Regions from separate parts of the Enterococcus raffinosus genome, predicted to be linked through region 4. Evidence: riboswitches for the same ligand, from Rfam matches in the RefSeq annotation. Region 4 holds a riboswitch; each other region holds the start of a gene.
What was found. Region 4 has a riboswitch for magnesium ahead of mgtA (magnesium-translocating P-type ATPase). Riboswitches for the same ligand answer to the same signal wherever they lie in the genome.
Positions count from the first base shown of each region.

Region 1: it holds a riboswitch for magnesium, as region 4 does, so the genes downstream of both, J9537_RS05445 (GNAT family N-acetyltransferase) here and mgtA (magnesium-translocating P-type ATPase) in region 4, are expected to answer to the same signal.
Region 2: it holds a riboswitch for magnesium, as region 4 does, so the genes downstream of both, J9537_RS19705 (ABC transporter permease subunit) here and mgtA (magnesium-translocating P-type ATPase) in region 4, are expected to answer to the same signal.
Region 3: it holds a riboswitch for magnesium, as region 4 does, so the genes downstream of both, J9537_RS19720 (LCP family protein) here and mgtA (magnesium-translocating P-type ATPase) in region 4, are expected to answer to the same signal.

Region 1 is NZ_CP072888.1:1,113,108-1,120,579, reverse strand. Features, by position in the region: gene J9537_RS05460 (GNAT family N-acetyltransferase) at 246-713, shown strand; gene J9537_RS05455 (GNAT family N-acetyltransferase) at 703-1,149, shown strand; gene mgtA (magnesium-translocating P-type ATPase) at 1,196-3,850, opposite strand; gene J9537_RS05445 (GNAT family N-acetyltransferase) at 4,050-4,478, opposite strand; M-box (ykoK) riboswitch at 4,654-4,823, opposite strand; gene J9537_RS05440 (hydroxymethylglutaryl-CoA reductase, degradative) at 5,088-7,472, opposite strand, start outside.
Region 2 is NZ_CP072889.1:1,051,153-1,058,624, reverse strand. Features, by position in the region: gene J9537_RS20740 (IS3 family transposase) at 1-317, shown strand, start outside; gene J9537_RS19710 (LysR family transcriptional regulator) at 548-1,438, opposite strand; M-box (ykoK) riboswitch at 1,739-1,905, shown strand; gene J9537_RS19705 (ABC transporter permease subunit) at 1,963-3,720, shown strand; gene J9537_RS19700 (ABC transporter ATP-binding protein) at 3,800-4,579, shown strand; gene J9537_RS19695 (ABC transporter permease) at 4,658-7,216, opposite strand; gene J9537_RS19690 (ABC transporter ATP-binding protein) at 7,213-7,472, opposite strand, start outside.
Region 3 is NZ_CP072889.1:1,059,822-1,067,293, forward strand. Features, by position in the region: gene J9537_RS20745 (helix-turn-helix domain-containing protein) at 1-69, opposite strand, end outside; partial or broken gene J9537_RS19720 (LCP family protein) at 160-1,283, opposite strand; M-box (ykoK) riboswitch at 1,367-1,533, opposite strand; gene J9537_RS19725 (Nramp family divalent metal transporter) at 1,997-3,580, shown strand; gene J9537_RS19730 (universal stress protein) at 3,570-3,995, shown strand; gene J9537_RS19735 (YxeA family protein) at 4,072-4,443, opposite strand; gene fsa (fructose-6-phosphate aldolase) at 4,684-5,331, shown strand; gene J9537_RS19745 (LPXTG cell wall anchor domain-containing protein) at 5,371-6,387, opposite strand; gene J9537_RS19750 (DNA/RNA non-specific endonuclease) at 6,549-7,469, opposite strand.
Region 4 is NZ_CP072888.1:1,653,493-1,660,964, forward strand. Features, by position in the region: gene J9537_RS08125 (dihydrolipoyllysine-residue acetyltransferase) at 1-402, opposite strand, end outside; gene J9537_RS08130 (alpha-ketoacid dehydrogenase subunit beta) at 424-1,401, opposite strand; gene pdhA (pyruvate dehydrogenase (acetyl-transferring) E1 component subunit alpha) at 1,404-2,513, opposite strand; gene mgtA (magnesium-translocating P-type ATPase) at 2,905-5,511, opposite strand; M-box (ykoK) riboswitch at 5,706-5,870, opposite strand; gene J9537_RS08145 (nitroreductase family protein) at 5,908-6,639, opposite strand; gene J9537_RS08150 (aminotransferase-like domain-containing protein) at 6,640-7,472, opposite strand, start outside.

The DNA.
Region 1 (7,472 bases), 540 kb from region 4:
GCATTCCCTTTTTTTCCTTGTTAAAATTAAGAAAAATAAGAAAAGAGTTGTTCTCTATGCGACATTTTGTCTTCAATATACGCACAATTGCTTTCCTTCAAACAAGAAAACTACTATAAGATGAAACATCGTTTGAAGGAGGAATAAGAAAGGTTTCATCGTCTTCATTAAAGAGCCATTTTGGGTGCTCTTTATTTGTTGCGGAGAAAAACACTTCTTCCTTACAAAAATTGGAGGATTGCTAAATGGGAACTATTAAACAAGTAAATAGAAAGAAAAAAAATGAACTCGCAAATTTGTTGCTGATTTGGGAAAGTTCGGTGGCAGCTACCCACCACTTTTTGACAGCAGAAGACATCCAGTCTTTAAAGCCTGAGGTAAAGAACGCTCTATTAATGATCGATCAGCTTTATGGCTATTACGACCCAACTCTTGTCGGGTTTGTTGGAATCGAAAATGAAAAAGTCGAGATGCTCTTTGTTGCTGCTCATTTCAGAGGAAACCGAATCGGTAAAAAATTGCTTCAATACGCAATTGACGAACAACAGATAAAGTATGTCGATGTAAATGAACAAAATGATCAAGGAATAGGATTTTATCAGCACATGGGCTTTCAACTAGCTGGTCGTTCAGAATTTGACGAGCAGGGGAACGCTTTTCCCATCCTGCATTTAAAAATAAGAAACACTAAGGAGAACTCAAATGAAAATTGAAGAAATTCATTCAAATAAGAAAAAGTTTTTAGATTTGCTTCTTTTAGCAGACGAACAAGAAGACATGATTGATCGGTACCTTGATAGCGGGCGTATGTTTGTCCTGTATGATGACGATCTGAAGTGCGAAGCCGTTGTCACACGATTAAATGAAACGGAATGTGAACTGAAAAATATCGCGACGATGCCAAATGAGCATGGTAAAGGCTATGGCAAAGCCATGATTCAGTTTTTATTCAATGAGTTTTTAACTCAGTATCAAACGATGTATGTTGGAACTGGTGATGTCCCTGGCATCCTGAACTTTTATAAAAAGTGTGGATTTCAAGAATCTCATCGTGTAGAAAACTTCTTTACAGACAACTATCACGAACCGATAATTGACCAAGGCGTTCAACTCGTCGACATGGTTTATTTGCGAGCAGATAAAAAATAAATAATAAATCACGCCTCTGAAATTAATTTTTCGGAGGCGTGATTTATTATAAAAGTTCTTGGTAACGTTGGATATAGATTTTTTTTACCAAGGTAACTAGCAAAAGATAAGCCAAAATCGTGACAACTAACCATAGCCAATATTGATTAGGTAAGATACCTAATCCCAAATTCTGTCCGAAATTTGTAAATGGCAACAAGGTTCCTACAACAATCCCTAAAGTTGTAATGACCGTCATGATAAATGACCCTCTGCTTTGAATAAATGGAATCTGGGGAGTTCTCAGCGCATGTAAAACTAAGGTTTGTGACCAAAGCGACTCGACAAACCAGCCTGCATGGAAAATAGCGATAAAAGCTACCTGCTGATCTGGTGACAATGAGTGATAGCTTCCGCCAATGACAGCTGGACAGACCACAAAATACATCAATAAATACGTGGTAATATCAAAGATTGAACTAGTTGGTCCAAGCCAGACCATAAACTTACCTATACTGGAGGCAGTCCATTTTTTTGGTTTTTCTAAATACTCTTTATCCATCCGATCCCAAGGAATTGAAATACAAGAAATGTCATAAATCAGATTCAAGAAGAGAATTTGTAGCGGCAGCATTGGTAAAAACGGCAGAAAAGAACTAGCTACTAATACCGAAAACATATTCCCAAAATTTGAACTAGCAGTAGCTTTGATGTACTTCATGATATTGCCAAAGGTTTCTCTTCCTGAAAGAATTCCTCGTTCCAAAATCATCAAATCTTTCTCTAGCAAGATGACGTCTGCAGATTCTTTCGCGATATCCACTGCAGTATCAACAGAAATTCCAACGTCGGCTGCCTTCATTGCCGGAGCATCATTGATCCCATCTCCGAGGAATCCAACCGTATGCCCATTTTTTCTGAGCAAACTCGTGATTTTCTGTTTTTGCTGCGGATTTAGCTTCACAAAGACATTGTAATTTTCTGCGATCTCCGCTAATTCATCTTCTTTTAAATGAATTAAGTCTTCTCCATGAATGATTGTTTCCGTTCCTAATCCAACTTGCTTACAAACAGATTTTGTCACTAAGGCATTGTCGCCTGTTAAAACCTTCACACCTACACCGTGTTCTTTCAATGCCTTCAATGCTTGTTTCGTGGTTTCTTTTGGTGGATCTAGAAAAGCTAAATAGCCTATAAGCACCATCTCTGCCTCATCAGCAGTTGAAAATTCACCGACAACACTAGGATTCGTTTTTTGAGCGACCCCGATGACACGTAAGCCATCTTCATTTAACTCGTGTACCTTTTGTAATACTTTTTTTCTTAATTCATTTGTTAATTCTGTGACTTCCCCTTTAAAATCTACGAAAGAGGAAATTTCCAGCATTTCTTCAATCGCGCCTTTTGTAATCATTTGAGTTTTTCCTTGTTGATCCTCCACAACAACACTCATTCTACGCCGCTGAAAATCAAAAGGAATTTCATCTACTTTTTTGTAACGAATCGCATCGGTGTCTAATTCCTGCTTGGTAGATTCAATAATCGCAACATCAATCAAATTTTTTAATCCTGTTTGATAATAGCTGTTTAAATAAGCATGTCTTAGAACTCGATGATCCTCTTCTCCATCACAATCCAAATGATATTCGAGAATGATTTTGTCTTGGGTCAAGGTTCCCGTTTTATCTGTACATAAAACATCAATTGCACCAAAATTTTGAATCGCGTTTAAGTTCTTGATAATTGTGCCATTATTCGCCATCCCTGTAGCACCTTTGACCAAATTAGTCGTTACGATCATCGGCAGCATTTCCGGTGTCAAACCTACAGCAACGGATAAACCAAATAGAAATGCTTCCATCCAGTCCCCTTTAGTAAATCCATTAATAACAATCACTGTTGGCGCCATCAAGGCCATGAATTTAATAAATAAGAAAGAGGTCTTACGAATTCCTAGCTCAAAGCTTGTTTGAACGGGAGTGTCCGATAAAGAACTTGCGACATCGCCAAACAATGTATTTGCACCTGTGGCAATTACAACGCCTTCAGCACTTCCACTAATTACATTACTTCCCATAAATACCAAATTATCATAACTAGTTTCAGAATTCTTATTCCCCATTATCTCACCAGCACTTTTCTCAACAGGATAGCTTTCGCCAGTTAGAGCAGATTGTGAGATGAATAGATCCTTCGTGGTAATCAGACGGATATCCGCTGGAATCATATCCCCTGCGGAAAGTTTTACTAGATCACCGCAGACGATCTCCTCCATCGGAATCTCGTTATAACGATTCTCTCTACGAACCGTTGCCGTTACCTTGACCAATGATTTTAACTTTTCTGCCGCTTTATTTGAACGAACAGACTGTACCAGTGTCATTGTTCCACTGACTAACACCATAACCAAAATAATGCCGCTGCCAAAGAAATCTTTCTCACCTGCTTCTGGCAAGATCCCTTCTGTAACCAAAGAAATGAATCCTAACCCAATTAGTACCAAAGTAAAAGGGGTAATAAATGCTTTTAGAACTTCTATGATAAATGGTGTCGCCTTTTTTAAAGGAAGCTTATTTTCACCAAATGCTTCTCTAGCTTCTAAAACTTCCTCAGCTGATAATCCCAATGTCGATGTATTAAACGTCTCAAAAATATTTTTCACTGTTTTTCTAGCAAATAAACTATAATCTGTCCTTGTTGTTACTTTCTTTTGTTGTCTCATTTTTTTCTCCTTTTCTCCGAAAAAAATATGCCATAATCCTATCCCTATAAACAAGTATAGAGCCATATCTTTTACCGTATTCATCCTTACCCCTCCTGCAATCGACGGGCTTATGGAGAAAAGTGGAGGTTAAAAACAAATAGACAATAGTATCTTGTTTGTTCTTTTCTGCCATAAACCCGTAATTATTGAGCTACTGTCATCCATTTGTTTTCATCTCCTTTTTTTCTGTTTGTTCAAGTGATGATTGAATCTTCTTTTTATAGCTTCTCATAACCAATCTGCCTTCTTCATAATCATCAGAAATCGCCTGGTATCCTAATTTTTCATAAAATCCCCATGCTTGCTTTCTACCAGTTAAAAAAACGAAACAAAAGCCGAAACTCCTCGCGATCTGTTCTGCATAAATCAATAAATTTTTTCCTAACCCTTCCCCTTGAAAATGAGCATCTACTGCAACTTGTTTGATCTGAGCACATTTGTTTGAGATCGGATGTAGTAATAGCGTTCCTACTACTCGATTCCCTCGCTTGACAACCAAGTGAAGATCGTTCTTTTCCTCTCTAGGTGCTTGGAATAGAAGTTGCTTACCAGAGCTTAGCTTTAACTCGTTGTTTCTAAGTGTCAAGGCCTCATTATATAATGGGCTATTCCACTTTGTTAATGTGAACACTGTTTTACCATGATTGTTCCTCCTTATTCTTGTTTTAAAAATAATAATGATTGCTACGTAAAAAAGGCTTTTCGCTCAAAAACTCAGCGAAAAGCCTTACTATTATTCATCCTAAAGAGACAAAGTCGTATAGTCGATCTAATCGTTGAGTTTTGGCACTATACAACGTAAAGACAAACATCTTAGCTACCTTAAGAAAAGCCTTGTATTCGACAGTTCCTGTTCTACCCATTGGCGTCTCTCGACATTTTTGGGCAGTAGCCTATGTTTGTATAGGAGCCTCACCTAACAAATCATATTTTATTTTCGAACACAATATAACAAGTAATAACGAGTCTGTCAAACTTTTTTATGAAAAAAATCCGTTGATCCCTTTATTCACACTTTGAAAAATCCAATTTCATATTGATTTAAAGCGATTTTTTTATTAAAAAAAGTTTTCAAATTAATTTATAGTTTATATAAAAGTTCAGAAAAATCTGAGAGGATATAATTAAATAACGATTGTTTCTATAAAAAAGAGTAGAGCCTCTTGCTCTACTCAATCGTTTTCGACTCTTTTAATTAACCCAAACGAAGTTTTTTTATAATTTCTTCAGCTGTCGCTAAATTCATTCGTTCAGCTTTTCTTAATTGTCTAGAAACTTGTGGGATTTCACTAGTTGTGGCGCCTGCAGTAATCGCTAACGAACGACTTTGCATCGCCATGTGTCCCTTTTGAATTCCTTCTGTGACTAATGCACGAATAGCCGCAAAATTTTGAGCCAATCCAACAGCCACGATGATTTCTCCTAGCTCTTCAGCAGACGTTATTTCTAATAACTTCAAGCTTAATTGCGCTTTTGGAAAAACCTTTGTTGCTCCTCCAACAATTCCAACCTTCATAGGCAAAGTCAGTTTACCAATGAGGGTGTTCTCTTGAATAGACCAATCAGTCATCCCTTCGTATCGACCGTTTCGTGCCGCGTATGCGTGACACGCAGCGGCTACAGCACGTGTGTCATTTCCAGTTGCCAATACCACAGCATCAATGCCGTTCATAATGCCTTTGTTATGGGTAGCCGCACGATACGGATCAATCTTACTGTATTCACTCGCAGAAACAATTTTTTCAGCCAACTCAGGTGAGAGCTGTTCCAATGAAATTTCACATTTCGCTTCAATGAGAGACTGTGTCGCATAATTGCTTAAAATACTAAATAAGATATCTGCTTCTGGCATTAGTTGTCGGACTTCTTGAGCAACAGCCTCCAGCATTGTGTTTAAGATATTCGCTCCCATCGCGTCTTTTGTATCCACTTCTAAGTCGATAGAAACATAACCTTCTTCAAAGGTACGCACTTTTATCGATTGTACTCCACCGCCACGTTGGTAAATAGACGGATAGCTTCTCTCAGCGACCGCAAAAAAGCTTTGTTCGTTGGCATCAACGATTTTTTTCACTTTCTCAAAATCTGTAACGTTCCGCAAAACAATTTGACCAACCATATTTTGATTCATCACACGTGTCGTGATTCCACCAGATTTAGCGATTATCTTCCCTGCATTACTAGCAGCAGCGATAACAGAAGGTTCTTCTGTCGCCATTGGAATAAGCTTTTTTTTTCCATTAATGACGAAATTTTGTGCCAATCCAAGTGGAATGGAGCACTCACTGATTTGATTCTCAATTAAATGATTCGCGATTTTCTCTGGTAATACTGTCTCAGTGGCTAGTTGTGCCGCTTCCTTCGCCGACAACTTTTTTTCTTTGACCAACTTAGCTAATCGTTCGGCTTGGGTCATTTGATAAAACTTTTTTTTTGCAGTTTCTTGATCCTCAGCTTTCGTTATCATCAAAGCTAGACCTAAGCCGCCACCGATACAGAGACTTGCGACGCCTCGCTGTTTGTCCTCTTGTACAAGCTCTGAGATCAAAGTCGTGATAATCCGTGTTCCACTAGCTCCGATTGGATGTCCTAGTGCAATTGCACCACCATAGACGTTGATTTTTTCATTAGGGAGCTTTAATTCCCTTTGAACAGCGACAGAAGCAGCCGCAAATGCTTCATTGATTTGGAACGTATCAATTTCGTCAATCGTTCGGTTTGCTTTGTGTAATAGTTTATTAATCGCTGAAACTGGAGCCATCCCCATGATACTAGGGTCAATTCCCACTTCACTATAGCCATTGATAACCGCTAAATAAGCTAATCCATTCTCAATCGCATAGGATTTCGCCGCTAGAACAACCGCTGATGCCCCATCATTCAAAGTCGAAGCATTAGCCGCCGTAACAACGCCTCCTTCCTTAAAAGCAGGCTTTAAAGAAGCAATTTTCTCAAGTGTTGAATCATGTCGAATCCCTTCATCTTCCCATAACGTGCTTCCATCCGAAAGAGGAATAGGAACGATTTCTGATTCAAATTTTCCATCTTTACTGGCTCTTGAAGCCTTCATTTGGGAATCATAGGCATATTGATCCTGCATTTCACGAGTAATTTGATACTCTTCAGCTACCTTTTCCGCAGTTAGTCCCATATGCTTGCCACTAAAAGCATCTGTCAATCCATCATAGATCATGCTTGATTTTGGTTCCTGCCACTCTTGTGCAGAATAGTCAAAACTTGTCACTTTTGGTGCTTGTGACATGTTTTCAGTTCCTCCTGCGACAACAACCTGAGCTTCACCTAGCAAAATCTGCTGCATTCCAAAAATAACTGATTTCATTCCTGAACCGCAAACTTCATTGATTGTCGTGGCGGGTACTTCATAAGGAATTCCTGCTTTTACTGCAGATTGCCTTGCGACATTTTGACCATTTCCTGCCTGCAATACATTCCCCATGAATACTTGTTCAACTTGATCTGGCGCGAGATCTGCGCGTTTCATCGCTTCTTTTACGGCGAACGCACCTAACTCGACGGCTGAAACAGTTGCTAATTTGCCTTTATATCTGCCAATTGGTGT
Region 2 (7,472 bases), on a different replicon from region 4:
AACCTGATGCTCACCCGCTCTTTCATAGCGATCGTGGATTCCAATATACGCATCAGAATTTTTATAACAGAATCATTGAAGCTGAAATGACGCAAAGCATGTCTCGTGTTGGAAAATGTATCGATAATGGTCCGATGGAAGGGTTTTGGGGAATGATCAAACGAGAAAAATATTACGGCAAGAAATTTACGAGTCGTACAGAACTAGTCACGATGATTGCGAATTATATGGACTATTACAACAATGGGCGCTATCAACGGAAATTGCATGTGTTGACACCGATGGAGTATCACAATCTGTATTACGAAGCAGCCTAATCATTCGTGCGTTTCAAACATAAAACGTCCTTTGTTTTGTGTTTGAAACGCATGACCAACCAAGCGGCAGCGCGGTAGTTGTTTCTTAGAAAAGTTAAAAACTACTCTTCAAGAAGCGAAGAGTAGTTCTAAAAATCATTCATTATTTCATTGTCCTATTGACGGGTAGCCCACCATTCTTTGATTAAGAAACGTATACGCTTTTTGCTGTCCTTTGCTGGAGGTCAAATTTATTCAGACCGATTTCTTCCTTTCATCTCAATTTCTTTGAATATCTGCTTTAAGTCGTTTTCTACTTCTTCAATGTCAAAAGCAGGAGCGCTTGTTTTATTTTTGTATAAATAGAACTCTAAGTTTAATCCATTGGGCAATGACAGGAAGTGAATCGATTCCCTTGATAACAATTCTTTTTCAATCGCATGAATCACGAACACCCCTTTTTTCTCCTTCAACCACTTATGAATCCCCAAACTGTCTGGGCAATAGAGATACTCAGGTGTAATACTGAAGAAGTCCGCTGTCCGTTGTGTTAATTGCTGATGGCCAAGGTGATCGCTCAAAACGATGAAGGGTATTTTTTCTAGATCTTTGGCGTCAGCTTGATTTAATTCATTTTTTACTAGGGAGGTATTTGCGGCCAAAACTACTTTTGATCGAATCAATGCCGTTCGCTCAAATTGAGGATCTTCCACCAAACTGCTAGTAATCACCAAATCTACTTCCCTGTTTTTTAATTGATTGAATAACTCTAATGGAGCAGCATTCACATAACGAATCGTGTAATCCACCTCTTTGCATGCACATTCTCCAGCTTCAAAAATGAAAATAGATTCGCTGATGCCTACTTTAAAGATTGGTCGATCAATCATTTGATAGAGCGGAAATTGAATCTTCTTAGCTTCATCAATGATACGTTTGACTACAGGGAGGATTTTCTCTCCTTTTTCACTTAAAATCAATTTCTTTCCTTGACGAAGAAATAGATCATAGCCGAGTTCGTTTTCGAGACTTTTCAATGCTGAGCTTAATGAAGAAACTCCTACATAGAGTTCCTGAGAAGCTTTAGAAAGACTGCTATATTTAGCGATAATATAGAAATACTCTAATTTTTCGATTGACATTTTTTCACATCCAAACATGTAGTATTTTAGGTCAACCTAATTTTGCTCCTCTATAGGCCAAACAATCAAGAAAGAACATTAAATAACAGATATTCTTTAACAGAGGTTAACGTTTGATCGCTTTTTTTCTGAAATTTGAAGGAAAACGTCTTTCATGAATCTGGAATGCGATTCCTTAATAAACGAAAAGGTGTAGAAACCCTTTGTTCCCAATAGCTCACTCTTGCTGCTTATTCATCAATAAGCTTTTCTCGATTGCTTTCCCCTTTTTCACGAGTATGATGGGTTTGCACAATAAAATAAAAATCATATTAGGTGAGGTTACTCTGAAGAACATAGGTTATCGCTCGGAAATGTCGAGAGACAGTAACGAGTAAAGCAGGGATTGTCGAATGAAGGCTTTCTCAAGATAACTAGAAACTTTTCTTACGTCTCAGAAAGCCAAAGCTCAATGAACGTGATTTCCTGATAAAATTAGTTATTCGGTGACCTCCTTAATATGATTATTTAGGAGGTTTTTTACATTGAAAGTTTTACACGCTCCATCTCAAAAGAATACCACGCTAAAGAAAAGCATTGGAAATCTGACATTTGTGATAATCTTAGCGTTATTCGCATTTATTTTGGTCTTTTCCTTAATAAAAATGAATCGACCGCTAGATTCTCTACCCTCAGAAGAGGTTTTATCGACCCCTAGTAAAACACACGATTTCTTAGCCATCTCAAACCTGCTCTATTTTTCCATTCGAACGATGTTTCGAATGATCATCGGGATGATTTGGTCATTTCTTTTCTCCTTTGTGTTCGGTGTTCTAGCGGTAAGATATAAAACCGCTAGACGGATTATTTTACCGATGGTCAATTTTTTAGAGTCCGTTCCACTACTTGGCTTCTTGACTTTCACCACCGCTTGGCTGCTAGGGCTTTTCCCTGGAAATGTCTTAGGTGCCGAATGTGTGGCGATCTTCGCGATCTTTACCGGTCAAGCTTGGAACATCATGTTGACCCTTTACCAAATCATGGAGGTCATTCCTTCTGATTTATCGAATGTTACAGATCAGTTCAAATACAACCCTTGGGAAAAATTTTGGCGATTAGAATTTGTCTACGCGATTCCAGGATTGCTGTGGAACGTGATTATCTCCCAAACGGCGGCTTGGTTCGCCTTGGTGGCCAGTGAACAAGCTTCTGTTGCTCTTCCGAAAGACACGACACTTTTTTTGCCGGGAATTGGCTCCTATATTCAAATCGCGTTGGACCGTGCTGATTTTAAAGCATGCTTATGGGCTGTCTTAGCCTTACTACTGAATGTTATCATTCTGAACTTTCTAGTTTTTCAACCATTGGTTCGCGCAACCTATTACTTTAAGTATGAGACAGATGTTGAAAGTACTATCCCGCCACGATCTATTATTTATCGTTTGCTCAAAGAGGCAACATTGACGCACTATTGTTCTCATATTTTTTCACTATTTAGTCAATTTTGGATCTATCAACTACCGAAAATTTGGTATTTTTTGAAGCTTGATCGACTCTATAAACGAATCGCTAAACTGCGGAATTTCTTTAAAACCTTGTGGTATATCGGGCTGGGGGTCTTAATCATTGTCTGCTCTATCAAGCTGTATCATTTTTTGCCTCATCAGGATTTCGGAATGATTCCACGTTTAACACTTTACACCACCTTACGTGTAACCTTAGCAATGATTGTAGCTGGACTGATTTTTACCCCTCTGGCTATTTGGGTAGCTAGTGACAATCGTCGGTTAAATATCGTGCAACCTATTGGGCAAATTTTAGGTTCGATTCCTTCTAATGTTTATACGCCCTTTATTGTTATCTTTATAAGCATGGGGTTTGATAAATTGGAATGGTGGATTCTGCCTTTGATAATGGTCGGGTGTCAATGGTATTACTTCTTTAACGTGATTGCTGGATACTTAGCAATTCCAGATGATATTCGAGACGTGACAAAAATTTTCAAATTATCGAAATGGCATTGGTGGGTTAAATATCTCATCCCCTCGATCTTACCTTACATTATCACCGCGATTATTAATGCTGCCGGCGCTGCTTGGAACGCAGATATTGCTGCTGAAAGTATTCAATGGGGGAAAAAATCTATCAATGTGACTGGGTTGGGCCAATACATTTCGGTGAACGACGGTATCAAGGACAAATCGGCTCTAGGTACATTGGCAATGTGCTTTGTGGTAGGGCTTTGTATCGCCTTTGTTTGGCAACCTTTGTATCGTGTCGCAAAAGAAAAATTTCATTACTGATGCGTACAAGTATGCATAAAAGTTTAATCGGAAGGAGAAGTATGCTGGGACTAGATTTTCCGGTATACGAAATAAAAGCATGGAAAATATTGAATTATTAAACGTAAAATCCGTTTGCAAAGAATTTGAAATTGAAGGACATAAAGAGCATTTAAAGGTTTTAGAAAATATTGATTTGACTGTTAAAACCAACGAATTTGTGAGTATCATTGGACAATCAGGGACTGGAAAGTCCACTCTATTGAGAAGCATTGCCGGACTGCTCCAACCAACGAAGGGCGAAATCACCTTTGAAAATAAAATACTCACTGAGCCAGATGCCAACATCAGTATGGTATTCCAGCATTTCGCACTTTTTCCTTGGTTAACCGTAGAGAAAAATATCAGCTTTGGGCTAGAGAATCGCGAGGAACTATCACGGGAACAAATCAAAAAACGCGTGGGTAATCTGATTGAAATGATCGGGCTAGAGGGCTTTGAAAAGGCCTACCCTCGCGAGCTCTCCGGCGGTATGAAGCAACGAGTGGGCTTTGCTCGAGCATTGGCGATCGAGCCTAGCCTCTTATTGCTGGATGAACCCTTCTCCGCTTTGGACATTATTACCGCTAGTCAACTATCCAATGACCTACTATCCATCTGGCTCGGCAACCAAATTGCTACGAAGTCCATCGTTATGATTACTCATGATGTTCAGCAGGCTGTACAGCTTTCTGATCGCGTCGTTTTGATGGATGCAAATCCCGGTCGTGTAGCAAAAATTTACCCAATCGATGTCCCTAGAAATCAACGCACTCCAAAAACTATTATCAATATCGTTGAGCAAATTACTCAAGAAATGATTCGGCGGATGCAAGCATAAACTCCCTAAATTTACTATCTGACCATTGCATCCTCAAAAAAATCAGGTGTATTATCCACACCTGATTTTTTATTTTATTTAAGCCAAATCTCCCCGCAAAACATCAATGATATTTTCCTTTTTAATTTTCCCTACAGCATAGAACATCGTGATCGCTACAATGAGAAGTACGCCCAGCGTACTGATCAATAGGCTGCTCCACGGAAATTGATAAGCAATCTCCGCTCCACCTCTTACCATTCCTTGGTAAATCAACCAAGAGAAGAGCCCTGCGATTGGAATTCCCCATACTAATGAACGGAAGCCATAAAATATGCATTCATAAACCATCATTTTATTAAACTCATGATCAGTCATTCCTATCGAACGCAACATTGCCAACTCACGCCGCCGCAACTTAATGTTGGTAGAGATCGTATTGAAGACATTCGCAAGTGCGATCAATGCGATCATCCCAACAAAAACGTAGCTGAAAAGGTTCACTACAAAGAGAATATTACGATTCTGATCAAATATTTCATGTACATTGTAGAGCTCGTAAGGTATAGAAACTCCTTCTTTTTGAAGGATGTTCTGCATGTCAGCAGTTGAACGGGCTGCGTCTTTTGAAAGAAAGGTCAGACCACTAACTTGATCGATCCCTTCCGGTGAAAAGCGTGTTTTCAGCTGATACGGTGCGACGAGCATAAACACATAGGAGTGCTTTTCATTAGTCTGTCGTGGCAAAGTATCTAATGGATAGGTGTCGGCGAATTGTACATTGATAACCTGCTGTTGATTTGTATCCGTTCTTCCTCCAATTGTCGGTGCAATTCTAAGTGTCATTCGATCTTTTGGAAAAAGATCAACCAACTGTTCTTTCTCATGAGATAATTTCATCCGCTGTTTCGCGACAGCGATCACTCTAGCATTGTCACCAGTAAAATCTTTCACAGGAAGCTCAAGACTCTTGATAAAATTCACGTATTCCTTGTCTTCAATAAATTGGATATCTGCCTGAAATGTTGTTGTTTTGGTCGCGTCTATCTTCTCCAATTCGCGATAATGCTGAGAAAGTGTCTTATTTTCTATTTGGCTAGTGTACTGCAGAATGGATTGATAAGAGCTGCTAGTGATTCCTTCAACCTTTTGAAATTTTTCATACAATCGAAACAGCTCTTGCTCCTTCATCTCAGCACTAGAAAAGACGATGTCGTAATCTGAGTCAACCACCATCTGCTTAGCTGATTGCTGCAGGCCATTACCAAAAGCCTGAGCCGAAACGAAAAGAACTACACTAAAAGCCAGTGATAAAATAATCGATCGATAGCGCTTCTTATTGCGTTTGAAATTCTTTAAAGCCAGTAGCCCTTCCAGACCATAAAGCTTTTCTGAAAGCTTCGTGGTTTTAACATCCTTTGTTGAAATCTTTACTTCATTAGTTTGGCGGATATTCTCCATTATCGGTGTATTCGCCGCTTTTTTCGCGGGAAGATACGCCGATATCAAAATAGTGAGCAAGCTGACTCCAGCCGCTACCAACAATATAGGTAGGGAGACGGATAAAGCTAATGGCACATCGGCATAAAGAACATTTCTGAAATTTTTGGCAACAAGCATGATCACTAAAGAAAGACTGCCAAGTCCTAATAGAATGCCTAAGGGAATTCCTATTGTACCGATACATATCCCTTCAAATAAAACCGAATTTCGCAGCTGTTTAGGTGTCGCCCCTACCGATGACAGGATACCAAATTGTTGTGTCCGCTCATTCAAAGAAATCGTAAAGGCATTGTAAATCAGAAAAATAGATCCCAGCATTATCAAAACAACTAATATCGCGCCGATAGAATACAGCAATAAATTAAACAGTCGATCATTAGAAGCACCAGTAAAACGCAGCACTTCTTCATTGAAAGTATAGGATTGCTTTTTTCCAACAGCAGCGGCATAGGCCTGAGCCATCCGTGGTTTTTTGAGCGTCACAAAGGCACTAACATTCTCCCGAGGCCCTATCTTATCTTCACAAGTAATTAATGTATATCCTGGTGCATGCTGGCTTTCGAACCCCGGTCGCTCGCAAATACCCACAATTTTATAGTTTTTTTCGGCAGCTTTTTTCAATCCTTCTTGTTTCTTGTACGCATCCTGCTGATTAAGACGTCTGCCATCAGCCAAGCGCTCACCGACCGTTAACGCCAAAGTTTCCCCGACTGTATATTTTACACCGCCATTGGCTGCCACGTGAGCGGGTACTACTACTTCTTGACTATTTTTCGGCAATCTGCCATCGATGAGTTTAACTGGTAGTGTGTCAAAGGTCTGTTGATTGAAGCCAGCCACAAATAGATAGGGCTTATTGGGATTTTTCCCTCCCTCAAGCTGACCATAACCAATATTTGTATACGTCGTTGTTTTTAGAACATCCTTATCCTGAGTTTGCTTTTTAACGAAAGCAGCATTAGTATCCAAAAATGCCACCTGCCAATCGCCGTATTTCTGCTCAGCTCCCTTCACCATATACTGTTGAAGCGAAATGGCGAAACTGGCAACCGCGGTAATCATCGCCGCAGATAGGATGACTCCTAGAATCGTGACCAAGGTGCGCGTGCGGTTTTTTCTCATATTTTGCAGGGTGACTTTGTGGAAGATGTTCATGATTGGATCATCCTCTCATCTCGTGTCACGCGGCCATCGGAAATCCCGATGATCCGATCTGCCTGCAGCGCGATCTCCTCGTCATGAGTAACAACAATCAACGTCTGACCATACTTACGATTACTTGTTTTCAGCAGATGGATAATTTCATGGCCATTTTTACTATCCAAGCTGCCGGTTGGCTCATCTGCCAGTAAGACTGCCGGCGCGTTCATCAATGCCCGTCCAACGGAGACTCGCTGCTGCTGTCCGCCAG
Region 3 (7,472 bases), on a different replicon from region 4:
TCCATTCAAATACTGCTTAACAAACTGTACTCGTTTTTCCACAGTAAGTTTCATCTGTCTTTTTCCCATAATAAATACCCCTAACTAGGACTTAATTATTTCTTTGTCCTAGTTAGGGGTAGCATATCAGAACGCATACGCTTTTTAGTTAACACCTTATCAAGGAACAAAGCCATTTTTCGTTTTAACAGTCGGAAGCGAACCCGTCTCAGTATTTCCCGGTGTTCCAATATAAGTGTTGCCGTTATGAGAGGTAGATTCCTTCTCTTCAGAGGCTTCATCCTGAACAGAATAGTCGCTTTGATAGAGGTAATTCCCATTTGTTTGGAAGACAAAGTCCTTCTTATCTTGTTCATTCTTTTTATCTATTCCAAGACTTACTCTCAATTCATGACTGACGTAGCGAATGCTGTCTGGGTATAGTTCCACCATACTACGCCCCTGATTACTGAAGGTTCGCCAATCAAAGGTGAGCCGTTGTTTGTCATAATCGCTGTAAGCCAAACTATTTTTCATCAGTGTTATTAGCTGATTGCCAGTAATATTGGTTTGGATATTGTTGTCAAACGAGTCAATGATTCCTGTAAGGTTTTAACGGTATCCTTTGACTTTAATTTCTTTCCCACCGCCTGGATAATTTCTTGCTGGCGAAAGCCCCGCATGATATCGTTATCGCTGTGACGTTCTCGTGCATAGGATAAAGCCTTTGTTCCATCAACGTGCTGTTTCCCTTCATCGAAGTGGATGGCCCCTGGACCGTCTTTTGTTACACCATCAAAGGAATGCTGAACATTGATATCGATCCCGCCAATGGCATCAATAAACTGAATAAAGGATAAGAAATTAAACACGCAATAATGAGCAATCGGAATCTTCAGTAGCTTCTCTACCGTATTGACAGATGCAGTCGGCCCGCCAAAGGTATAGGCGGCTTCGATCCGCTGATTGCCGTGGTAGTTCTTGGCCTCAATAGGTACAAAGCTATCTCGCGGCAAACTGCAGAAGGTAAGCTTTTTCGTTTTATTATTGATGGTGATAACCATCATGGCATCCGTTCGAGTGGTGCCGAGCTTTCTTTCAATGGTGTTGTCTAAGCCCATAATCAAAAAAGCTTCACTATCTTGCTTGCTTTGTGTTTGATACTCATTTTTTATGGGGTGATAGCCGTTAGCCAGAGCTTTTTTTAAATGCTGATTGGCTAATAAGAAATAGGCGGAGACAGAAATGGTACACATTAGGATAGCCGTTAGACAAAGTAAAATTATTTTTTGCACGCGTTTCATGATAAATCTTCCTTTCAATTTAAAATTGTTTATATTAACAAAAAGGACAGCCTTCTTACACACAATAAGAAGGCTGTCCTTTCATGTCCTCTCATCGTCTGAGTTTTAGCACTATACAACGTAAAGAAAATTCTTAGCTATTTTTAGAAGAGCCTTAATTCGACCATTCGTGTTTTACACATTGGCATCTTTCGATGTTTTTGCGCAATAGCCTATGTTTGTATAGAAGCCTCACCTAACAAGATAATTAAGCTGTCAACTGAACATATAATAACGAGGAGAGATCAAATAAAACAGTTGAATCGTTTTTCTTAACAATATATTTATAAAAGACATTATTAAATAAACATTATTAAATAGGTGAAAAGTCTTTACGAAAAATCCGTAATGAGAAAGATAAAAGAACAAGAATATACAATAATATTTTTTAAAATAACGATTATTTCGTATTTAGGAAGGAGTGTTAGCGAAGGCCGTCTTTTAGGAGCGAAAAGAGTTGAAACAAATCATAAAGAAATGATTTTCACTGAAAAGGAATAGACATGGGATAACGTAACTCCTTTAAAAAAAGCCTGATACAGAAGGTCATTGTACAAATCTTCTTGTTGCGAAAACACGTCACTTGCGATATTTTAGGGTTGCCTAAAATAATTAAGAAGCCGTTTTTGAAAGAAGGAATTTGATTGAATGATCCACAGCAAAGTAAACGGAGTGTGTCACACACAAAACATCATTTAGTTGAGTATGCAAACGGACCATCACTTGAAGAAATTAATGGAACCATTGAAGTTCCTAAGAACATGAATTTTTGGAGAACCTTGTTCGCCTATTCTGGACCAGGAGCTCTTGTTGCCGTCGGCTATATGGACCCCGGCAACTGGTCGACTTCAATTACTGGCGGCCAGAATTTTCAATACCTATTGATGTCAATCATTCTCATGTCCAGTTTGATCGCGATGCTTTTGCAATACATGTCTGCCAAGCTAGGGATCGTCTCTCAAATGGACTTGGCACAGGCGATTCGGGCGCGAACCAGCAAACCGTTGGGCATCGTACTCTGGCTTTTAACGGAGTTGGCCATTATGGCAACGGATATCGCAGAGGTTATTGGTGGAGCCATTGCTCTTTATCTGTTATTCCATATTCCATTATTCATTGCGGTATTCATTACCGTTTTTGATGTCTTGTTACTGCTGCTATTAACAAAAATCGGATTTAGGAAAATCGAGGCGATCGTTGTGGTGTTGATTGTCGTCATTTTCATTATTTTTGCTTATCAGGTAGCGTTGTCAAAACCAGTTTGGCGAGATGTGATCAAAGGATTGGTGCCAAGTGCAGAAGCGTTCTCTACAAATCATGCAGTCGCAGGACAAACGCCATTAACAGGAGCTCTAGGAATCATTGGCGCAACCGTCATGCCGCATAATCTTTATCTGCATTCATCCATTGTGCAAAGTCGCAAGATTAATCACGATGATCCAGAGGATATTGCCCGTACCTTGCGTTTTTCAAAATGGGACTCTAATATACAGCTGATAATGGCCTTTTTTGTCAACTCTTTGCTCCTGATTATGGGCGTAGCGGTTTTCAAAACGGGCAGTGTCAAGGATCCTTCATTTTTCGGTTTGTTTAAAGCCTTATCAGATCCCAATGTCATGAATAATGCCATTTTGGCTCACATAGCAACCTCTGGAATACTATCCATTCTTTTCGCAATTGCTTTATTGGCTTCTGGTCAAAATTCAACGATTACTGGGACGCTTACAGGACAAATTATTATGGAAGGATTCGTTCATATGCGAGTACCTATCTGGTTGCGGCGGCTAGTCACTCGATTACTGTCTGTCATTCCTGTATTAATCTGTGTGTATATGACAAGTGGAAAAAGTGAAGTGGAAGAGCACCTTGCGATTAATAATCTAATGAATAATTCACAAGTTTTTCTGGCGTTTGCTTTGCCATTTTCCATGTTGCCCTTATTGATATTTACAGACAGTCATGTAGAGATGGGAGAACGGTTCAAAAATTCTTGGCTAGTAAAGTTTCTAGGCTGGCTATCCGTTCTTGGGTTGATTTTTCTAAATATGAAGGGACTTCCAAATCAAATTGAAGGCTTTTTTGGCGATACACCCACAAAAGAGCAGTTTAAGTTCGCGGACAATCTCGCGTATGGAATCATTGTCGCGGTTCTTCTTGTTCTTATTTGGACCATTGTTGAGCTATATAAAGGAGATAGGCGTTATGCCCAGCAATTGAGGCGGAAAAGTATGGAAAGGAGGCATGACGATGAGCTTTAGGAAGATTATGGTTGGCGTAGACGAGAGTCCAGATGCGCTAAAAGCATTTCATTTTGCTATTCAGGAGGCACGTCAAGAGATGGCCGAACTAATTATTGTTTCTATTTTGGAGGAAAAAATTATCAATGTTTATCAGTCTTTAGATAAGAATTATTGGGAAAAGGAGCTAAATGATTTAAGAGAGCGAAGTGAAAAATACAAACAGGAGGCGCTCACTTCGGGTGTGGTACATGTAACCACGATCGTGAATAAAGGAAATCCCGGAGAATTGATCGTTAATAAATTTATCCCATTAAATCAGCCGGATCTGTTAGTCATTGGTTCAAAGTCAACGAGTAAAATCAGAGACTTTTTCGGAAGTCAGGCCGCTTATATGGCCAGATACGCAAAAGTCTCAACAATGATCATTCGTTAGACCGAAGGCTTTACACAAGAAGGCAAGAATTCAGAAAAAAGGTTCGCTTGTTACTAAAAACAGGCGAACCTTTCTTTTATCGCGGATCAATTTCATTTAAAGCTTTTTCCGGTACTTGATCTCTGCGAACTTCTTCGTAAGTTTCTACATGAGCACCTTTATTTGTTAGCTTCAGGTAACGATCGGTTTTTAATTCAGAGAGGCCGTTAAATTGAATCGTCCGTGTCTCTCCCTCTTTATTGGCTGCTAATTGCTGGTAGCTGGCTGTCCCATATTCATTGACAGATTGTGGTTTTGTTGTCTTTACATAGAGCTCACTTTCCTTTACTAATGGGTTTAGCTGATCCATAACCCCAGCGATCTCGCTGGATGAGTTTTTTGAGTAGAGCATCGATCCAAAGAGTAAAATGGTGATGAAGGCGATAACGCCTAATATTTTTTTGATCATAAGTAGTATGACCTTCCTTTCATTGTTGATACATATAGCGTATCAAGAAACGTTCTTTCGAAAATCGGGCGAGGGACCTATCTGAAACGAACAAAATTGTCACAACGTTAAGCTGAAAGTTGAAGGAGGAGAGGAGAGTGGTATACTCTAGATAGGAGAGAAAACGCTTTATTTTTTTAGTTGTTAGCTAGGTACAAATGTGACTGTTGCTGATGGAACGACCTATTATAGGAGGAGAACATGAAGTTTTTTCTAGATACGGCAAATATTGAAGAAATTGAGCGGATCAATCGACTGGGTTTGGTGGATGGTGTCACAACAAACCCAACGATTATCGCAAAAGAGGGCAGAGACTTTGAGACGGTTATCAAAGAAATCTGTGCGTTGGTACCTGGACCAGTCAGTGCGGAGGTCACTTCGCTGGAAAGTGAAGGGATGATTCGCGAAGCGAGAGAAATCAGTCAATGGGCGAAGAATATCGTCGTTAAAATCCCGATGACCGAAGCAGGCCTACAAGCGGTCTACACCCTCTCAAAAGAAGGAATCAAAACCAATGTGACGTTGATTTTTTCAGCGGCGCAGGGCTTAATGGCAGCAAAAGCCGGCGCCACTTATGTCAGTCCCTTTTTAGGACGTTTGGATGATATCGCTTCAGATGGAATCCAATTAGTCAGTGATTTACGAGATATTTTTGATATTTATGATTTTGATACAGAGATTATTGCGGCGAGTGTTCGGCATCTAGGTCACGTGGAAGAAGCGGCGTTAGCTGGGTCAGACATTGCAACGATTCCAGGCAGCCTGTTCCCGAAATTGTGGAGCCATCCCTTGACTACCAATGGCATCGCTCAATTCGAAGCTGATTGGCAGGCGTTTCAATCAAAATAAAAAAATCAGTGAGCGAAGGACTTCCGCTCACTGATTTTTTTATTTTTTACGATTGCGACGGATCATAATAAAAGCGATAAGGGCCAAAATAATTACCCCAGCAACCGTCAACCAGGTTCTTCTCTCTTCACCGGTTTTTGGTAGGAAGCCGCCTTTGTCGTCTTTTTTGTCAGTATCATTTTTTACTGGTGCTTTATTTTCAGCACTTTGAGTCGTTGAGGCTGTCGTAGATTCCTCCGTGGTGCTGGTGGTTGTATTCGCAGCTGTACCATTGCGAATAGCGTCATCTTTCGAATAACGTGCGATCCAAGCGATGATGCCTGGGAAAAAGTCGCCGTCCGTACCAATCATCTTTTCTTGAATTGGTGAAATGTGTTTCAGAACATTGGTTAATTCCTGATTGCTCATTTGACGAATCGGCATGAATGAGCTGTTACTTGGATAAAGCGCGGCTAAATATGCCTGCAAACTGTCAATTTGGTCCGCCATTTCAATCGCGTTGGTGTAATTACTAGGATTGTAATTTAAGATATTTTGGATTTTATCCCAAGATAGGGTGTTGTCTTTGTAAAGTGCTTGAAGAATCCGAGCATAGCCGCCAACATCTAAACCATAGGTGTCTGTGCTGATTCTAACACAAACTGTCATAGCATTTAATAACTGCTGGTCGGTATAGCCATCCACTTCGCTAGATGAAATGATACTCTTCATTGATTCGTCCTTCAGCATCTCACGAATCTTATCGGTATCCTGTTCATTCCCGATAGGGTCGCTGCTCTTTTTCACGCCCGTTTCCTTTTCAATTTGATCAACGGTTTTATCCTGTGCTTTCTGAACATCTTTTGTTTCGCTGTTTTCTGTGCCGCTGTCCATAGTTGCATCAGCTGGTGCACTTGAGTCAACCACAGTATTGTCGGCGCTTTGATCTTGGACAGGTGCTGATTGTTCGGTTGAAGCTACAGCCGCGTTGTCTGACACAGTGGAGCTTTCAGTTTCTGCATAGGCACTGATGGGGAATAGAACGAGTAATGATAAAGCTACTAATGTTTTTTTCAAAAATCTCACTCCTTTAATGATGTGAACTCATTTCTTATGCGATACTCAACCACTCACTTCTGAGCATACTGGAGTTGAAGAATATCTTTAATTATTTCGTAACAATATTGTAACATAAGAAATGTATCTGTAAAGTAAAAGTGTGAATTTTCTTTCAAAATTTATTTTGGTGCCCGATACCCCGCCTTTTTTGCCTCCTCAATGGTTTTGAACCATGCCTTGGGATTTGTGGTATTGTCGTAATACTTACTACCTGGCAGATGATAGACTCCGCTTTTTGAGCCTTTGATCAATCCTTTTCCGTTACTATCGACATATTCCTTGCTTGAAGATGGGGCAGAGGACGAAGTATGGGTGCTTACTGTTTTTGCAAGGGTACTGGTTCCGTCCGCATAGTTCAAAGTGACGCCCTCTTGGACATTAAAGATGTACACGTTAAAATGAATCGCGTCACTGCCAACTGATTGCGCCATCATATGAACGCCACGAGCAAGTAATTCATCTCCACGGAACACGGGAACAACCGAGTAGCGGACATAATTTTTCGTACTTTTCTCGAGGTAATATTTGATATCCATTTCAAACCGCAGCATTTCGGGACTATTTAACTGGCGAGTGCCAGTAATCAAGTTTTTCCAGTTGGCATTTTCTCCGCTTAGCTGATAACCGATCAGGTGAGAACGATTGTACAAATATTGGCCATTGATTTTTTTACTGTGCCATCCAGTAGGCGTCACACTGGAAATTTCTCCCCGTTTTTCTGTTGGCATTAACTTTTTATTCAATAATGCTTCCGCAGCTGTTGCTCGATTCAAAGAATCTAAATCTCCGTATTTTTCCCAAGGCCCCTTTTCAGTGGAAAGGTCTTCTTTGGAAAATGTTGGTTTGTTTTGGTTAATCTCAATGGTTTGAGTGCCTTCGTATTCAAGTTTGGCTAAATCCTCCTGCCCAGAGATTACATGTGTTTGAGAGGCAGTAGGTGACGTTGTTTTTGTATCTTGAAACTGATCTTTTACGCTATACACAGCGAAACTAGCTGCCGCAATCACGATTGCAGCAACTAGTTTAGTTTTCTTTGACAAGGG
Region 4 (7,472 bases):
AATGCCTTCACCAATATCAGGTAATTTGAATTGGAAAACTCCGCCGCCCTCATTAGAACTGCTGCTCTCACTTGATCCGCTTTCGACCGTTGGTTCAGCCGCTGGTGCTTCTGGTGTTTGCGATTCTGCTGCAACACCTGCGTCCCCTTCATTACCTTCATGACCAGGTGCATCGATTTCAACTAAAACATCACCGACATTCGCAACTGTTCCTTCATCAACAATGATTTTTTTGATTGTTCCTGTTACAGGAGATGGAATTTCTTCCACTGATTTATCATTTTGTACTTCTAATAAAGTGTCATCTTCGTTAATTGTATCGCCAGCTTTGACGAACCATTTGACGATCTCACCTTCAGCAATGCCTTCACCGATATCAGGCAGTTTAAATTGGTAAGCCATGTTTTTTTTCGCTCCTTTAGTTTAAAATTCTACGATTTCTTTTACTTTTGCTTCGATATCTGCTGCGTTTGGCAACCAGATACCTTCCGCTTGTCCAAATGGGAAAATCGTATCTGGAGCAGAAACCCGCCCGATTGGTGCTTCTAATGAAAGAATCGCCCGTTCTGAGATTTCTGAAATTACTTGTGCAGAAACGCCTGCTTGTTTTTGCGCTTCTTGAACAACAACGACACGACCAGTCTTCTCTACTGATTTAATGATTGTTTCAACATCAAGAGGAGCTACTGTCCGTAAGTCAATAATTTCTGCATTAATATTTTCTTTTGCTAAATTGTCAGCAGCTTTAATTGCTTCACGAACCATCGCGCCATAAGTAATAATTGAAACATCTGATCCTTCCTTAGTTACAGCTGCTTTGTCTAGAGGTACTTCATAAATTCCTTCTGGAACTTCTTCACGGAATGAACGGTAAAGCTTCATATGTTCTAAGAAGACTACCGGGTCATTATTTCTGATTGATGCGATCAATAGTCCTTTTGCGTCATAAGGGTTTGATGGAATAACTACACGCAGACCTGGTGATTGTGCCATTAAACCTTCTAAATTATCTGAGTGGAGTTCTGGTGTATGAACACCACCACCGAATGGTGCACGAATCGTGATCGGTAAATTCCGAGTATTTCCCATGCGATAACGAGTCCGAGCCATTTGTCCGACAATTTCATCCATCGCTTCAAATACAAAACCAAAGAATTGAATCTCTGGAACTGGACGGAAGCCTTGCAATGCTAAGCCAAAACCAAGTCCCGCAATACCAGATTCAGCTAATGGCGTATCGAAAACTTGATCTTCACCGAATTTCTCTTGCAATCCCTCAGTGGCACGAAAAACGCCTCCGTTCTTCCCAACGTCTTCACCGAAAATTAATACTTCTTTATCTTTTTCAAGCATCAGAGCTAAGGCATCTGTAATTGCTTGTATCATTGTTTTTTGTGCCATGATTATTTCGACTCCTTCGCTTCATAGAATTCAATTTGCTCTTTAATGTTTTGTGGCTGTACCTCATACATGTTTTTCAAGAAATCAGAAACTTTCTGCTTTGGTACACGGTCGGCATCAGTAATCGCTTGTTTAATTTCTTCTTTTGTTGCTTCGATCACTTTTTCTTCTTGCTCTTCTGACCATAAGCCTTTTTCTGTCAGATATTTACGGAATCGAACCAATGGATCTTTCTTTGTCCATTCATCATCCATTTCTTTTGAACGGTAACGTGTTGGGTCATCACCAGATAGCGTGTGTGGACCATATCTGTAAGTCAAAGTTTCAATTAACACTGGACCATTGCCGTTTGCTGCCCACTCACGTGCTTTTTTAGAAACGTAATAGACTGCTAATGGATCCATTCCGTCAACCTGAATACCAGGAATTCCAGCTGCCACTGATTTTTGGGCTAACGTTTTTGCTGCGGATTGTTTTTCACGAGGAGTAGAAATCGCAAATCCGTTATTTTGAATATAAAATACAGCGTTTGCATGATAAGCACCGGCAAAGTTAATTGCTTCATAGAAATCACCCTGTGATGAACCGCCATCGCCTGTATAAGTGAAAACAACGTTTTTGCTGTTACGTTTCTTCAGTCCTAAAGCAACACCAGCCGCTTGAACATATTGCGCACCTATAATGATTTGTGGAGGCAATGCTTGCAAATCCGCTGGATAGTTATTTCCTGCAACATGACCTCGAGACCATAAGAAAGCCTCTGCTAATGGTAGTCCGTGTTTGATCAATTGTGGTACATCACGATAACCTGGTAATAAAACGTCTTCTTTTTCAAATGCAAAGTGACTAGCTAATTGGCTAGCTTCTTGTCCAGCAGTTGGCGCGAAAAACCCTAAACGTCCTTGACGATTTAATGCAGTCGAACGTTGGTCTAGCACTCGAGACCAAACCATCGAAGTCATTAATTCTACAAGTTCATCATCGGATAGCTCAGGAACTAGGTTTTCATTTACAATTTTCCCGTCCTCATCCAGCGCTTGGTACACGGGAAAATCCGCGTTTACATCTTTTAGTAAGGCTTCAAAATCAATCGTTAACTCTTTTTCTGCCATGGTGTACACTTTCCTCTCTTAAATAAATTAAGTCTTGTTATCAGTGCAACAGCAAGTCAATCTGTATTATTGCTATTGCTCCTTCCATTCTAAATTAGCATTTTTGTATTCAATTGACAACAAACTTGCTCACTAATTTTGAGCGAATTGAAGCGTTTCACATTTTAGGCTTGTGAAATCATGTTCAGCACCCTTTCAATAAGGAATTCTTACCAACCGGACAAAACAATAAGATTAAATCAAAAGGGTATTTAGTTTTATTAAAGCTCTATCGTTTTTAGAATAATTTATAACTAAAACGATTGACTGCACAATCTTTAAAACTTAAATTTTGTTGCCTTTTTTCACAAAAAAAGAAACAGAATGGCAACACAGGCCATTCTGTTATAGTTCAGATCCATTCTTTTGCAATTTTTATATATACTACTTTTCCTAGCTGAGTCGCCAACATGTAAGCAGCAACGATAATAAGATACCATAACCAATAGCTGCTTGGTAAATAAACAAAATCAAATTGTTCAGCAATTGGAGTCAAAACAACTAATGCTCCGACAACAACAGCCATCAGTAAACTGGCAAAAACTTGTGGTGCTGGACGACTTTGGATAAATGGAATTTTCTTCGTTCTTACCATTAAAACAACCAATGCTTGTGTGGTAAGACCGATCATAAACCACCCGGTTTGGAAAAGGTTTTGTGCACCACCTGTATTGGCACCAAAAATGAACCACATGACTAAGAAAGTAATTATGTCGAAAACTGAGCTGATCGGACCAATACAGACAGTGAATTTCAATAGACCGGTAGTTTCCCATTTAGTTGGAGCCTGTAATTCCTCATCATCCACATTGTCCCAAGGAATTGTTAGTTGTGCAAAATCATAGATTAAATTTTGCAATAGTAATTGAATTGACAGCATAGGTAAAAATGGTAAAAACGCGCTAGCAATTAGAATAGAAAATACGTTTCCGAAATTTGAACTAATAGTGATTTTAATGTATTTCATCATATTACTAAATACTCGGCGGCCTTCAATAACACCACTTTCTAAAACGCCTAGACTTTTTTCTAGTAGGATGATTGAACTGGCATCCTTAGTGATATCTGCCGCTGTGTCCACCGAAATTCCGACATCAGCTTTTCGTAAGGCTGGCGCATCATTGATTCCATCCCCCATGAAACCCACCGTGTGTCCCTTAGTTTGTAGCGATTCAATGATTCGTGATTTTTGCATAGGGTTTAACTTGGCAAACAGATTGATTTTTTCTGCTGCTTGATACAGCTCTTCATCTGACATTTCATCAATTTGATTCCCTAATACAAAATCATCCGCAGGAATACCAACATCTTGGCATACTTTTTGAGCAACGATTGCATTATCTCCTGTCAAAACCTTCACTGTTACACCGTGTTGTTGGAGCGATTTAATTGCTGGTTTAGCTGATGCCTTTGCTGGATCAAGGAACCCCATAAAACCGATTAATGTCATATCTTTTTCATCATCCGTTGAATAAATAGGTTCATCATGGGCATCTCTCCGCACAGCAACCGTGATTACTCGCATACCTTGACGATTCATTTTCTCGTTAACGATCTGTAACTGTTGGCGGATATCTGGCGTTAATTCTAAAATTTCCCCATTTATTTCAACATATTTGCAGATTGCTGCCATTTCTTCAACAGCACCCTTAGTGATCATTAGTTGATGCTCGTCCGTCTTCATTACGACAGTTAAACGCCGACGAGAAAAATCAAATGGTATCTCATCAATTTTCTGAACCGCTCGATAAGGCAAATGACGATTTTGCTCTTCAAAATAATTAATTACCGCGATGTCCATCAAATTTTTCCACCCTGTCTGATAGGTAGAATTCATAAAAGCCAAGTCCAAAACTTGTTCATTTTCATTTCCTAAAGGGTCTAAATGCTGTACTAATACAACGCGATCTTCCGTAATAGTTCCCGTTTTATCTGTACATAAAACATCCATACTACCTAGATTTTGAATCGAAGCTAATTCTTTCACAATGACTTTGTGCTTCGAAAGAGTTAATGCCCCCTTCGCCAAATTCGAGCTTACTATCATTGGGAGCATTTCAGGTGTCAAGCCCACTGCAACTGCAATTGCAAAGAAAAAGGCACTACTCCAATCCCCCTTAGTAAATCCGTTAATTAAAAACACTAAGGGAAACAGAACCATAACCATACGCAGCAACAACTTACTAACTTTTGATAATCCAATATCAAAAGAAGTCTTGCCACGTTTCGATGTCGCATTTTTAGCGATATCACCAAAGAACGTTTGCTGACCTGTCTTTAGAATAATAGCTTTTCCTTGACCACTTAACACGTCAGTTCCCATAAACACTAAATTGGTTAAGTCTAATGCGGTTGTTTCTTCGTTTATTTCCGTCTCATCTGAAAGATATTTTTCGACAGGCATTGATTCTCCCGTTAACGAGGATTGATTGACGAAGAGATCCTTCGTCCAGATTAACACCGCATCTGCTGGAATCATGTCTCCAGTCGCTAACGTCAGAATGTCACCAGGTACTACTTCGTCCATCGGAATTTCCTTTGTTTCTCCATTACGTGTGATCGCAGCGGTATTTTCAATCATTTCTTTTAATTCAATACTCGCCTTTTGTGAGCGATATTCTTGAATGAACGTAATCAAAACACTAGCCAAAATCATGATCGTCATCACAATTGAGGCCTCAATATCATTTGTCAACAATGAAACGATGGCTAAAAGTGCTAAAACATAGACAAATGGATCGTTGAAAGCCTGCAAAAATAATAAAATACCAGGTGTCGGCTTCTGCGCAGAAACTTCATTAGGTCCATACTCCTCCAAACGACTTTGCGCATCCTCCTCTGATAGTCCTTGAAGAGATGTTCGCAAATTAAGGAATAAGTCACGATCAGATAAAATTGCTAATTTTTTTAACTCTTGATCTTTATTGATTTTGCGAGCAAGAAGGCCTTTTTTGTTCATCATAGTTTTTCCTCCTAAAATTCAAGGCAGCCAAAGCCGCCCAGTTATTCTTACTTTTCGGTCGACTATCTTCAAGGTCCATCTTCCTCACATCCTTTCATTATTCTTTGGCGATATTAAGCAACCTAACATGCTTACAGGTTTAACTGACAGAAAAAAAGCGCACACTCGAAAATGAGCACGCGCGAAAATCCAATCATGTTCATCGTCGAGCTTTAGCACTATAGGGCGTAGACAAAATTTGTCAGCTACGTTATGAATCACCTTCACGATGATTCCTGTTTTACCCATTGGCGTCTCTCGACATTTTTGGGCAGTAGCCTGTGTCCGTATAGGAGCCTCACCTAACAATTATTCTTATTTACATCCTTACTATATGTCAGTTAACTCTCGGTGTCAAACATTAGATTGAAAAAACTTTTTCATTTTCAGAAACTCATCGACCTTTTTATTTGGGGAACTGCTAAAGTAATCTGCAAATTTTTTACTCCACAGTTTCGTTTCGCGAGCTTCTGCAAATTTTTCCATCGTATCATCATACTCTTCTATCAACTGATAGTTATAATCTTGGTACGTGTCATAGTGTACAATTGCCTGTTCTGGCAAACGAGGTTTGATTTTCATTTCCACATTGGGCTTTCCAATGCTCAAGCCAGCAACAGGAAAGACGAAATCAGGTAAATTCAACAAATTGCTTACTTCTGGAATATCTTTTCTAATCGATCCAACGACTACAGAACCCAATCCTAAAGATTCAGTGGCGATTACTGCATTTTCCAGGGCTAAAGCAGCATCGGTTACTGCTGTGATCAACGGATCTATACCTTCATTAATGCGATAACCCACTTCATAATGTTTAGCGACCTTCTCTGTCCTTTTTAAATCAGCTACGAATACAAGAAAAACCGAACTTTTAAGCATGTGTGGATTCCCTGGATTGAGCTCAACAAGCTTTTCTCTAATTTTCCGATCTCGTACCACGATAATGCTGTACATTTGACCATTCATCCAACTCGGTGCTTGACGACTTGCGTTCAAAATTTTTTGTAATTCTTCCTCTGATAATTGATAGTTTTCGTCAAAATTACGATACGTTCGGTGTGTCTGTAAACTCTTTAATGCATCCATTTAATTCCTCCTTAGCTCTCTAGAAATCTTCTGTAGTTTTTCGAAAAAAAGTTGCTGTGCTTTTTCTGATAGTCGAGTATAATTCACTCTCATTGCCATTGTATCACTACTAAAAAGAAATGCGGGGGCAATTAATATTTTTTCTCTTAGGAAAATTTCCCAGTCTTTTCTGAACAATTTTTGATGCCGCCAAGTAAAATAAACATAGATTCCGCCTTCAATTTTAGAAATTATCCAATCCTCTGAAATACTATCAGCTAATGAAACAAATAAGTTGGCACGTTTCTTTAATTTACTTACTAATTCTTTCTGATTCCGTTCAAACTGTGAATCGGTCAAAGCGGTATGGGCGATCACCTGTGGGAAAACGCTGATGGAAAAATCCATCATTTGCTTGGCCTCGGATAATCGTTGAATTAAATCCCGATCAGCCACAATCCAGCCAATTTTGATAGAAGAACCAAAAATTTTAGATAATGAGCCTAGATGAATCACTTGATGTGGTGCAAGTTCCTTCAACGAAGGAGGGATGAGGTTAAAATTCATCTCACTGAATACTTCGTCCTCGATAATTGGTAGCTGGTATTTTTGACTGAGCTCAATCAATTGCCTTCTGCGACTTTCTGACATCGTCTTCCCCGTCGGATTTTGAAAAGTTGGGTTAAGGATAATTAGCTTTATTTTTTTTGTGAGAATTAATTGCTCTAGCTTATCGATCTTCATTCCTTCATTATCCATCTCTACACCATACAGCTTAATACCTGCAGTTGCGAAAATCGGTAATGAGTATAAAAAAGATGGGTCCTCGATAGCTACGCTGTCTCCGCTCTGCA